One region of the Eubacterium ventriosum genome, then DNA from elsewhere that is predicted to be linked to it. Evidence: a T-box and tRNA genes for the amino acid it is inferred to sense, from the RefSeq annotation. Region 1 holds a T-box; the other holds one or more tRNA genes.

Region 1 (6,548 bases):
ATTAGTTTTAGCTTTAAAATAACCTTTACCAGAATAGTAAGTAAGATTAACTCTGTTAGAAGCGTAAATACTTGAAACTGGAATAAAAGCAAGTGAAAGTATTACTGCAAATAAAGTTAAAATATTAATTGTTTTTTTCATGTTTAGACCTCCCTTTTAGAAAATTATAAAAAAAAGAAGGATATATGTCAAATTTGGTAGTAAAAAAAGTAAAAAGCATGTTATAATGCAACAGATGTTAAAAAGAGAAGGAGAAAAATAGAATGAAAAATGGGACAATTAAAAGAATGATTATTTTTATGGTACTTTGTATTATTATGTTAGCCAATGATAATAGTGTTGAGGCAAAGGAGAGAAAAGTAGAATCGATTAGAATTAAGGAAATAAAACAAGATATTGATGGAAGAGAGGTATACATAAAATGTGGTGTGGAAGATTGCCCAGCAAGTCATAATAAGAAATTTATTGATAAACCTTGTGCAGGTGGGTCAGATTTGAGGCAAATATATGCAAAAACAAAGAAGGGTAAGTGGAGAACATTAGAACAGTTAAATTTTAAAAATATGCAAGGCGGATGCATAAATGGTAATAAAATGATTATTGCATTTGTAGATAAGAATAGACATAAAAAGGGTGATTTGACAGCGTTTGTCGAAATCGATTTAGTGAAAAACAAAGTAATAAAGGTTACTATGGTACAGGGAGCCAAAGATTTGAATATAAAAGCTTTTGGTCATTCCAATGACTTTACGTATCTTAATGGAAAATATTATGGAAGTTGGTATCAAAAAAATGGAAAGAAAAATTATACAAGCAGAATAGGAAAAATAAATACAGAGTTATCAGGAAAAGGCACAAGTAGCGATTTTTCTGAAAATAATAAGGGAAAGGCAGCCTTTGGCATTACTTCGTACATAAAAGAAAATCAATTAGCATTGGGCATTCGCGAGGATGTAAAGGTGGGTAAAAGTTCTCATTTAGAAAGGTACGTTAGCACCTGCAGTGTGAAAAATACAAAAAAAGGAAAAGCTAAATATAAGCTAGATAAAAAATTGTTTAACATTAACAGAAATACTAAATATTCGGTTCCACAATGTATGGAACAATTTAATAAAAAATTTTACATTGTAAGGTTTAATAAAAAAATAAATAAAGATAATAATTGCATTGAAGTTATTAATAGTAATGGAAAGAAAGAAAAACAATATATAATAAAAAATCCAAAAAAAATATCAATATATGAAAAAGATGGGAAAAAGAGTACTATTGAATTTGAAAATACAAATTGGGAAATTGAAAGTTTATCACATTATAAAAAGAAGATTTTTTACTACACAATGTATAAACCGTCTAGTAAGAATATAGGCAAACAGGCTTATTTATACAAAGTTAATTTAAAATAACAGGGGAGGTTACAATGAAAAAGTTTACAGCAAATTTATTACTTATTTTATTAAGTATACTTATTGGATTTAGCGTACATAGCAGCGTGTATGCAGCAGATGATGCTAAAGTGGAAATTTGGAGTTATAGTTTAAATGAGAGAATAGAGCACAGGTCTATTGAGGTTGGAAAGAGTAATCCAAATTTCGGAATTATGTTTACGCCATCAGATATAGTGGCTAATAAGATTAAGTGGTCTATTGATGATACATCAATTGCAACAGTTACAGGAAATAATGATACGGCGACAGTTAATGCAGTAAAAGAGGGAATGACAACATTAAGATTGAATGTTTCAACAGAGTCTAATGGTAAATTATCACATTCATCAGTTATTTCTGTTTATACGGCAATAGACAATGTTTATGGTAAAGTTAATGGGAAAGCATGTACTTTTTATAGAGGAGCAACGAAAAATTCATGGATTAGGTCAGAAAAAGTAAAACAAGGACAGGAACTTACTATAATTGGTAGTTGTGGTAGCTTTTATTATGTTGAGTTACCGGATGATTACACATTTGATGATGGAAGAGATACTAGAAAAGCTTATGTTGAAAAATCAAAGGTATATGTTCCGGTTACTGATGTTAAGGCATGGAGAAATTCTAATGATGTAAAAGTGGGAGAAACAACTACTGTAACAAGTGTTGTTTATCCACAAATAGCTACAGTTAACAAAGCTACATACACCACTGACAATAGTTCAATTTCAACATGTGATGGAAATGGTAATGTTCAGGGAAAAGGTGAAGGTTATACAAGAATAAGTGCAACAGCGGAGAACAAAAAAGCAATTTGTGGTTTATCTGTTTATTCACAATGTAGTGACGTGTCAGGCAGCTTAAAGGAAGAAGCAGATTTTCTTATAGGAGCAGACTCGGGAGAAAATATAAGAAAGGCAAAAGTTCCTAAAAATCAAAAAGTTACAGTGATTGGCAGTTGTGGAAATTACTTTAGAATAAAGATGCCAACAGATTTTAATTTTGATGATGGTGACAATAGTAGAATAGCATATGTACTGAAATCAAAAGTTTATGTACCTGTTACTGAAATAAAAATTAACAAATCAGAATTAAACTTAGGTGAGAAAGATGTGGATCAGTTGAAAGCTGAGGTTATTCCTGCACAGGCTACAAATAAGACGATAGTTTGGTCTGTAGCTAAGAAGGGAGTAGTTGAAGTAGATCAAAATGGAAAGATTAAAGTAGTTGGCACAGGTAACACTACTGTTATTGCAAAGTCTCCGGAAGGACCATCAGCAGCATGCAAGATTACTGTATTTAAAGACCTTGATACAGCTAAGATGGGTGATTTTACACTTAGACTTGTAAAAACAACAGCAGGTTGTAATACATTAGAATATTCAAGATGCAAGGGCGCTACTCAGTGTGAGGTATATTCAGGAGTTAAGAGACCGGATGGTACATTTAAGTGGACCTTTTTGGAAGGGGAGTATGGACAGCTTTGTGAGGGAGGCGAGTTCGATGAGGAAGTAGACCTTGGTTCAACTCATTATTATAAAGTTGTAGCAACGAAAGAGTATGTAAGAGATTCATTTGATTTTGTTACTCTTGATGAAAAGACTAGCAATATAGTCAAAGTTACTAATGGTACGCTAACACTTTCAGGAAAACAGAAAAACAAGAAAAGAAATACCCTGTCATGGAACAAACTTAAGAGAGAAGATACAAAGAAGCAGGGGTACGTAATTTACAGAAAAACAAATAATGACAAAAAATACAAGAAATTAAAGGAAGTAACAAAAAATTCATACACTGATAAGAGTATTAAGAAAAAGAAAAAATATTCTTACAAAGTGAGAATGTTCTATGTTAACGAAGACGGCAAGAGAGAATATTCTCCATACAGCAATGGAATTACAATTAAGGTAAAATAGGGAGCGAAGGATTATGAAAAAAGCAAGTAAGATTATAGCAATTTTTATATTTGCGATGAGTGTTTTTGTAGGCGTTGGTACCGTTGGAGTTTTTGCAGATACAGCATCTCAGACCAACACGGTTAATGAACCGGTGAAATTCATTGCAAAACAAAAAGGAAAAAAGGTTGTTTTAAAGTGGAACAAGTCTAAGAATGTGAAAGGCTACATTATATATAAGAACGGAAAGAAGTTTAAAACATTAAAGAAAAACAAACTTACTGACAAAAAGGTAAAGAAGAACAAAGTGTATAGCTACAAAATAAAGGCTTATACTTTTGCTAATGGTAAGAAAGTATTTAGCAATTCAGGTCAGACTGTTTCAATAATTGTAACTGATAAAAAATCAAAAAAGGTAAACGCAGGAAGATTTAAATACATAAAGAATCAGTACACAATAAGTCTTAACGGAAAAGTTAAACTACAGGGCGAAGCATATCCGTCTAAGAAATTAAAAAAGAAAAAAGTACTGAGCAGAAAACTTACATGGAGTTCTTCAGACACAAGCCTTGCAACGGTAAATGCAAGAGGCGTTGTTAAAGCTAACAACAATATGAAGACCGGTACTGTAATAATATACGCAAAGGCTCACAATGGTTTAACAAAGAAAGTTAAAATTAATATTGAAAACTATGCATATCCGTCAAAGATTAAAAAAATGTACATGTTAAGCGATGATATTAAACCACTTGTAACAGAGCATATGGCTGAAATGACAAAAATAGTTTCCTATTTTGAATTTGAAAATAAAAATAACGAAACAACATTTGACATTGACGAAAAGGGAAATCTTTCAATGAGCAAAAAGATTGCCATAAGCAGCGAAATGGAAAAAACAATATTTAATCTTATTTCAAGCATGCCTATAACTGTAGAAGTGCATAAGGGATATGTGGCATTCAACAGAATAGACTTTACAGTTTACGACACTGGAATAATCAACTCAATTGCTTACGTATTCCAAGGCATGGAAAATGTTGATACAGGATATGAAAGAATAGAAATAGCACCTAACTGGTATTATCAGTATGGAGAATTTTCAAAGGGATACTTTGAAGAAGAACAGGAATAATTGACATATAATGAACTTGCAAATGCACAGAAAAGCAGAAAAAATGCTAATCTGTGCATTATTGTTTGACACTGTTTTTTTTGTGTGTTAGAATTGTCGTATTGTAAAAGGCGATGAGTGTGTAAGTAGATATATATTTTCCGTCAGAGAGAAAGACTCACAGGCTGGAAGGTCTTTCAGGTTCAGATATATATTGAAATTCCCACAGGAGCTGCATTCACCAACAGATTATAAGTATGAATAATACTAAAGAAGGAAACTAATCTAAGTAATGAATGACGTGTGTAGCGCGTTAAGCAGATAGAGTGTTCGTGATAATGATTACGGAAACTAGGGTGGTACCGCGGAGCAATCCGTCCCTATGGAACAGGTGCTTTTTTTTATTTTTAGTGTAGAAAAGTCTTAATCCACATATGCTTGCATAAATGTGGATTTAAGACCTTTCTACACGCTCCCATAATGAGCATAAAAGTGAAGCGAAAGCTTCACGATATGCGAATGATGGGAAAAGGATTGCGAGAGTGCGAAGCACGTAGCAATCCAAAAAATAAAATATGAAAAAGTGTGAGAGTTGTTTTTGCGTACTTCAATGAGCATAAAAGTGAAGCGAAAGCTTCACGATATGCGAATTGAAGTTAACGGATTGCGAGAGCACGCAGTGCGTAGCAATCCGTTAGGAAAACAAAAAATTGACTCACAAACCTGTTATTTTAAAATCTATAAAGAGAGGAATTTATCATGAAAGAAAAGTTACAGGCAATTAGGGAAGATGCCATTTCCAAAATTACAGCCTCAGACAATTTGGACAAACTTAACCAGATTAGAGTTGAAGTTTTGGGCAAAAAAGGTCAGTTAACAGAAGTTCTTAAGGGCATGAAAGATGTTGCTCCTGAAGACAGACCTAAAGTTGGTCAGTTAGTTAATGACACAAGAAAGATTATTGAAGAAAAAATGGAAGAAGTTAAGGCAGAACTTCAGGCTAAGGCTAGAGAAGCTAAGTTGAAAGCAGAAGTTATTGACGTTACTCTTCCGGCTAAGAAGAATAAAATCGGACATAAGCATCCTAATACATTAGCTCTTGAAGAATTAGAGAGAATTTTTACAGGTATGGGATACGAAGTTGTAGAAGGTCCTGAAGTAGAATATGACCATTATAACTTTGAAGCTTTAAATATTCCTGACAATCATCCTGCAAAAGATGAACAGGATACTTTCTATATAAATAAGAACATTGTACTTAGAACACAGACTTCTTCAGTACAGGCAAGAGTAATGGAAAAAACTCAGCCACCTATCAGAATTATTTCTCCGGGTAGAGTTTTCCGTTCAGACCAGGTAGATGCAACACATTCACCTTCATTCCATCAGGTTGAAGGTCTTGCAATCGACAAGAACATTAATTTCTCAGACTTAAAGGGAACATTGGCAGAATTTGCCAAGGAACTTTTTGGACCTGAAACAAAGACTAAATTCAGACCTCATCATTTCCCATTTACTGAGCCAAGTGCAGAAATGGACGTTTCATGCTTTAAGTGTGGTGGAAAAGGATGTAGATTCTGTAAGGGTGAAGGCTGGATTGAAATTCTTGGTTGTGGTATGGTTCATCCACACGTACTTGAAATGTGCGGTATTGATCCTAAGGAATATCAGGGATTTGCCTTCGGTGTAGGTCTTGAAAGAATTGCATTATTAAAATATGAAATAGATGATATGAGACTGTTATACGAAAACGATGATCGTTTCCTGAACCAGTTCTAGTTAGCAGGAAGGAGAAATAAAAATGAATACACCATTATCTTGGATTAAAGCATACGTTCCTGAACTTGAATGTACTGATCAGGAATACATGGATGCAATGACATTGTCAGGTACAAAATGTGAAGGCTTTGAAAGACTTGATGCAGACCTTGACAAAATCGTTGTTGGACAGATTGAAAAAATAGAAAAACACCCTGACGCAGATAAGCTTGTTATTTGTCAGGTTAATATTGGAACAGAAACAATTCAGATTGTTACAGGAGCACCTAATGTTAAGGAAGGACAGAAAGTACCTGTAGTACTTGACGGTGGTCGTGTTGCCGGAGGTCATGACGGTTC
Region 2 (5,502 bases), 1.2 Mb from region 1:
TTCCCCATTTATAATGTAGGCGTGAGAAATTTTTCCCATTCTAATAGCATTTTCAAAATGTCTTAATATATGATTTTGTCCCAGAATTCTTTCTGATTCCATCTTCACTCCTAAAAATTAATCTATGGTCATACTAATTTATAATAACATAAATAAATAAAAAAGGCTATGCTTTAGCCATTTCCAGATAAAACATAACCTTAAAAATAATATAATACTTATTTATTTTATTCTTACTTTATTTTTTTTACTATTTCCTGCTCTATTTCTTTTATACACTGATTTAAGTTATTGTTCTCAAACCTTTTCTTTATACCGGCTTTCTCTATTTTTTCTTCTGAGAAATCTTCCTCATCAGCCAGAAATCTTCTGCATAACTCCTTGTACTTTGGCTCACTTTGATTTCTTTCCCTGTTAACAGCCCTTGCCAATCTTTCACCTGTTTCAACCTGTATATATAACGGCACCACAACATCTTCACCATAAAAATCAATCATCTGCTCATATGATTCCAAAGTACCAATATACAAATAATCTCCGTTATTTAAATCTATCTGGCCGTCATCAACTGTAAAATAACTCCATATTCCATACACAGTATTATAATCTCTGCACTCAATAACCTTTTTAGCCTTTTTCAATTCTTCAAGCTTATTTTGGTCAACAAAAAAATATTCCACCCCATTTTTTTCATTAACCCTCATAGGTCTTGTTGTATAACCTACAACAGTTTTTAAATTTAATTGTTTATTTTCTTTTAAGCTTTGGAAAATAGTATCTTTTCCGCTGCAGCTTTTTCCTAACACAAAAAATATCTTTGACATTATTCCTCCAATTTATTTTACAACTTCAATAGTTTTATTTGAATTATCTTTTAAACCGCTAATATTCATATTTGCTTCCAAATACACTTTAATCTGTTCCAATAATTCTTCTGTAATCACTTCACCAGGAACAACCAATGGGATTCCCGGCGGATAAAGAAAAACAAATTCACCTGAAATGCAATCCTTTGAATCAAACAGATTAACTGTATTTTTTTCTTTCAAATCTGTTTCGTATATTGAATACATTCTTTTATTTTTCAGTAACTCTACAGAAATATTTTCATTCTGCTTTTCTTCCAAGGACTTATCTATTTCCTTTAAAGCCTCTGCCAATCTTTCAAGTTCTTTATAATCATCGCATATAGTAGTTATCCCAAGCACATACTTTAGTGAATCCATTTCAACTTCAATATTATACTTGTATCTGAGAATATCCCCTAACTGCTTACCTGTTATTCCACTATTATTTACATTAATAATAAGCTTCGTTACATCTACATCAAAAACATTATTTTGATTTTTTAATTCTTCACATGGTATTGAAATATACTTACACTTATTAACATTTTTTCTGATTTTGTTAATAACATTCAACAATTCATCATATCTTTGTTGACCTTTTTTCTGAATTTCCCTAATACACTTGTCAATGCTACACATTAGCACATATGAAGGACTACTTGTTTCATATATAGACAACATTTCCTGCACTTTTCCTGCATCAATTCTATCGCCCTTTAAATGAAACAAAGCTGTCTGTGTCATTGCCGGCAAAGTCTTATGTGTGCTTTCGATAACTAAATCAGCTCCCAACTTATAAGCCGGAACCGGAAGTTTCTCACTTATTCCAAAATGGGCTCCGTGGGCTTCATCCACAATTAAGACTGTATTATATTTATGGACTACTCTTGCAATTTCCTCTATATCAGATACGATTCCATCATAAGTAGGGGATGTAAGAACAACCGCCTTTACATCTCTATTTTTTTTCAAAATATTTTCTATTTCGCCTTTATTATAACCACCATTTATTCCGTACTTAGCTATATAAGACGGATATACATATTCCACGTCTAAATTACGTAACTTGGCACAATTATAAACTGCCTTGTGACAATTTCTTCCTATGATAATTTTATCTCCTATATTAGTAACTGCACTAATAGCAGCTAAAATTCCACATGAACTTCCATTTACCAAAAACCAAGTTCTGTCCGTCTCAAAAAAATCGGATGCATTTTTCATTGCATCCAATATTATCCCTTTAGGATTGTGTAAATTATCAAATCCATCTATTTCCGTAATATCCACTTTATATGGATCAATTCCATCAAAAAGCCTTTCATTTCTTTTATGCCCCGGCATATGTAATGGATATCTTCCATTTTTACTATATTCAATTAATTCATTGTAAAAACTCTTCTTCTGACAATTGTAGTCTTCATTATTATCTTTATAATTATTTCTACTATTATCTTTATAATTATTTCTACTATTATTGTTATAATTTTTATAACTATTACTTTCCATTACATACTCCCACTAACTATTCGCCAAAGTTAAAAAATGAAATCTGCTTATTTGTATAGTCTCCTCTATTAAATCCTTCAAGAAATACCTCAAGTGAAACAAATTTTTTAATTCCCTTATCACTTATAAAAGGAATATCTATATTAAATATTACATTATTTTTTGTTTCATTATCTTCTCTATTCATAAGCTTCTCAACAACAGTAATTGGAACAGAAAACTCTGCGGTGCATTCCATAAAATTAAGTTCAAAATTAGCTTCAAACTGATTTTCACTTCTATATACACTGTCAATATAAGCTCTATTTATCTCAGATTTGGTAGCTTCCTCTATTACCGGTTTAGTCCACCCATTCTTTCCTAAAATCATTACAGGATAAACATTATTAATAATTCCTATTGCACCTTCAGGAATTATATTCTCCTCGTCTATCTCACGCTCGTAACCCTCCAACAATTCCTGCTTTGTTATGTTATTAATTATATTCTCGCTTAAACCTGACACAAAAGAATCTATCTTTTTCAAAATAGGCTGCATCACTCCTATTCTCTCCAAAGATACCATAAAAATATTGTGCGCCCAGGCATACTCCTGCGCCTCTCTTGAAAAAGCAGTAGCGCTGAAATAACAACCGGTGTAATTATATCTATCGCATATATTTCCCATCTCTCCCTGTATTGCGTAGTTAGTTTCAGAAATATCTGCAATAATTCCTCCAAAATCGCGTACATGCATTAACTCAACCTTATTTTTTGCATAATACTTATACTGAAATATTATTCTTAAAGGAAATATAAAAGCTGTTGGAAGATTTAACTTTCCATAAGAATTAATACCATGGGAACTACTTCTCCCCGGTATATTCTGCTCTACAATATTAATATAATTGCTGTCCTGTAATAATTTTTTAACCTTTTCTTCGAATATTATTTCTCTTGCCTGATGCTCTTTCATTTAATTTATCCTCTTGTAATCTTGTTTTAATTATTTTACTTTTAATTATTTCTATGTGTGCTAGTGCTATAAATTTGTTTTGTAGTTAATTCTATTTATTCCTCCACTCACTGGGTGATATACATATATTTATATTACTATTTTTTATATTAGTAAGCAATTATTTATGGCAAAAAAAAACTAATGGAAAATCCATTAGTAAATAAAAATAATGCCCAGTTCCGGAATCGAACCAGAGACACGAGGATTTTCAGTCCTCTGCTCTACCAACTGAGCTAACTGGGCATTGAGTTGCGGGAATAGGATTTGAACCTATGACCTCCGGGTTATGAGCCCGGCGAGCTTCCAGACTGCTCCACCCCGCGATATTTAATTAAAAAGTAATGGGCAGAGAAGGATTCGAACCTTCGAAGGCAGTGCCAGCAGATTTACAGTCTGTCCCCTTTGGCCACTCGGGAATCTGCCCATTAAAGCCGATGAACGGACTCGAACCGTTAACCTGCTGATTACAAATCAGCTGCTCTGCCAATTGAGCCACATCGGCGTATTCATTTTTATCATTTATACTGTAAGAAGTATAAATGGGACCTACAGGGCTCGAACCTGTGACCCCCTGCTTGTAAGGCAGATGCTCTCCCAGCTGAGCTAAGATCCCAAGAAAAAAATAAAGAGGTTGAGAAAGCTAGCTTGATATGCTTTCGACCTCCTCTGTATAAATTATATATTATACTGATAGCGACCCGGATGGGGTTCGAACCCACGACCTCCGCCGTGACAGGGCGGCGCTCTAACCAGCTGAGCCACCGGGCCATCAAGAGTATTATAACATACTCAGTACTAAATTACAAGTACTTTTTTGATTATACACTCAAAACCACACACTGAAATCCTTCATCCGGGGAGATAACTCCTCTTTCCTTCCTTCATGGATAAGCCCTCGACCTATTAGTATCAGTCAGCTCCATGTGTTACCACACTTCCACCTCTGACCTATCAACCTCGTCGTCTTCAAGGGGTCTTAATTCTTGCGAATGGGATATCTCATCTTGAGGGGGGCTTCACGCTTAGATGCCTTCAGCGTTTATCCCTTCCCGACTTGGCTACCCTGCCATGCACTTGGTAGTGCAACAGGTACACCAGAGGTCAGTCCATCCCGGTCCTCTCGTACTAAGGACAGCTCCTCTCAAATATCCTACGCCCACGCCGGATAGGGACCGAACTGTCTCACGACGTTCTGAACCCAGCTCGCGTACCGCTTTAATGGGCGAACAGCCCAACCCTTGGGACCTACTACAGCCCCAGGATGCGATGAGCCGACATCGAGGTGCCAAACCACTCCGTCGATGTGAACTCTTGGGAGTGATAAGCCTGTTATCCCCAGGGTAGCTTTTATCCGTTGAGCGATGGCAATCCCACTTTATACCACCGGATCACTAAGTCCTACTTTCGTACCTGCTCCACCCGTCGGTGTCACAGTCAAGCTCCCTTCTGCCTTTGCACTCTTCGAATGGTTTCCGACCATTCTGAGGGAACCTTTGAGCGCCTCCGATACCCTTTCGGAGGCGACCGCCCCAGTCAAACTCCCCACCTGACATTGTCCACCAGCCGGATCACGGCTGCATGTTAGAAACCCAATACTGCAAGGGTGGTATCCCAAGGGCGACTCCACACAAACTGGCGTTCATGTCTCCTAGTCTCCCACCTATCCTGTACATGCAATATCGAATCCCAGTATCAAGCTAGAGTAAAGCTCCATGGGGTCTTTCCGTCCTGGCGCAGGTAACCAGCATCTTCACTGGTACTTCAATTTCACCGGATGCATTGTCGAGACAGTGCCCAAATCATTACGCCTTTCGTGCGGGTCGGAACTTACCCGACAAGGAATTTCGCTACCTTAGGACCGTTATAGTTACGGCCGCCGTTTACTGGGGCTTAAGTTCAAGGCTTCGACTCATGTCTAACCTCTCCCCTTAACCTTCCAGCACCGGGCAGGCGTCAGCCCATATACATCACCTTACGGTTTCGCATAGACCTGTGTTTTTGCTAAACAGTTGCTTGGGCCAATTCTCTGCGGCCTACCTTCGTAGGCACCCCTTATCCCGAAGTTACGGGGCCATTTTGCCGAGTTCCTTAACAATGCTTCTTCCGTCGGCCTTAGGATTCTCTCCTCATCCACCTGTGTCGGTTTAC

What was found. The T-box of region 1 lies ahead of pheS (phenylalanine--tRNA ligase subunit alpha). A T-box ahead of a tRNA ligase gene usually reads a tRNA of that ligase, here a tRNA-Phe.
Region 2: it encodes a tRNA-Phe, which carries the amino acid that the T-box ahead of pheS (phenylalanine--tRNA ligase subunit alpha) is inferred to sense. The anticodon was not compared.

The regions. Positions count from the first base shown of each region.
Region 1 is NZ_CP102282.1:1,698,591-1,705,138, forward strand. It holds gene NQ558_RS07615 (InlB B-repeat-containing protein) at 1-141, opposite strand, end outside; gene NQ558_RS07620 (hypothetical protein) at 264-1,403, shown strand; gene NQ558_RS07625 (Ig-like domain-containing protein) at 1,418-3,340, shown strand; gene NQ558_RS07630 (hypothetical protein) at 3,354-4,451, shown strand; T-box leader at 4,556-4,815, shown strand; gene pheS (phenylalanine--tRNA ligase subunit alpha) at 5,190-6,209, shown strand; gene pheT (phenylalanine--tRNA ligase subunit beta) at 6,232-6,548, shown strand, end outside.
Region 2 is NZ_CP102282.1:496,949-502,450, forward strand. It holds gene NQ558_RS02130 (DNA polymerase III subunit) at 1-102, opposite strand, end outside; gene NQ558_RS02135 (nucleoside/nucleotide kinase family protein) at 234-824, opposite strand; gene NQ558_RS02140 (aminotransferase class I/II-fold pyridoxal phosphate-dependent enzyme) at 837-2,357, opposite strand; gene NQ558_RS02145 (hypothetical protein) at 2,374-3,312, opposite strand; tRNA gene NQ558_RS02150 (tRNA-Phe) at 3,525-3,597, opposite strand; tRNA gene NQ558_RS02155 (tRNA-Met) at 3,604-3,677, opposite strand; tRNA gene NQ558_RS02160 (tRNA-Tyr) at 3,697-3,778, opposite strand; tRNA gene NQ558_RS02165 (tRNA-Thr) at 3,784-3,856, opposite strand; tRNA gene NQ558_RS02170 (tRNA-Val) at 3,895-3,967, opposite strand; tRNA gene NQ558_RS02175 (tRNA-Asp) at 4,049-4,122, opposite strand; rRNA gene NQ558_RS02180 (23S ribosomal RNA) at 4,238-5,502, opposite strand, start outside.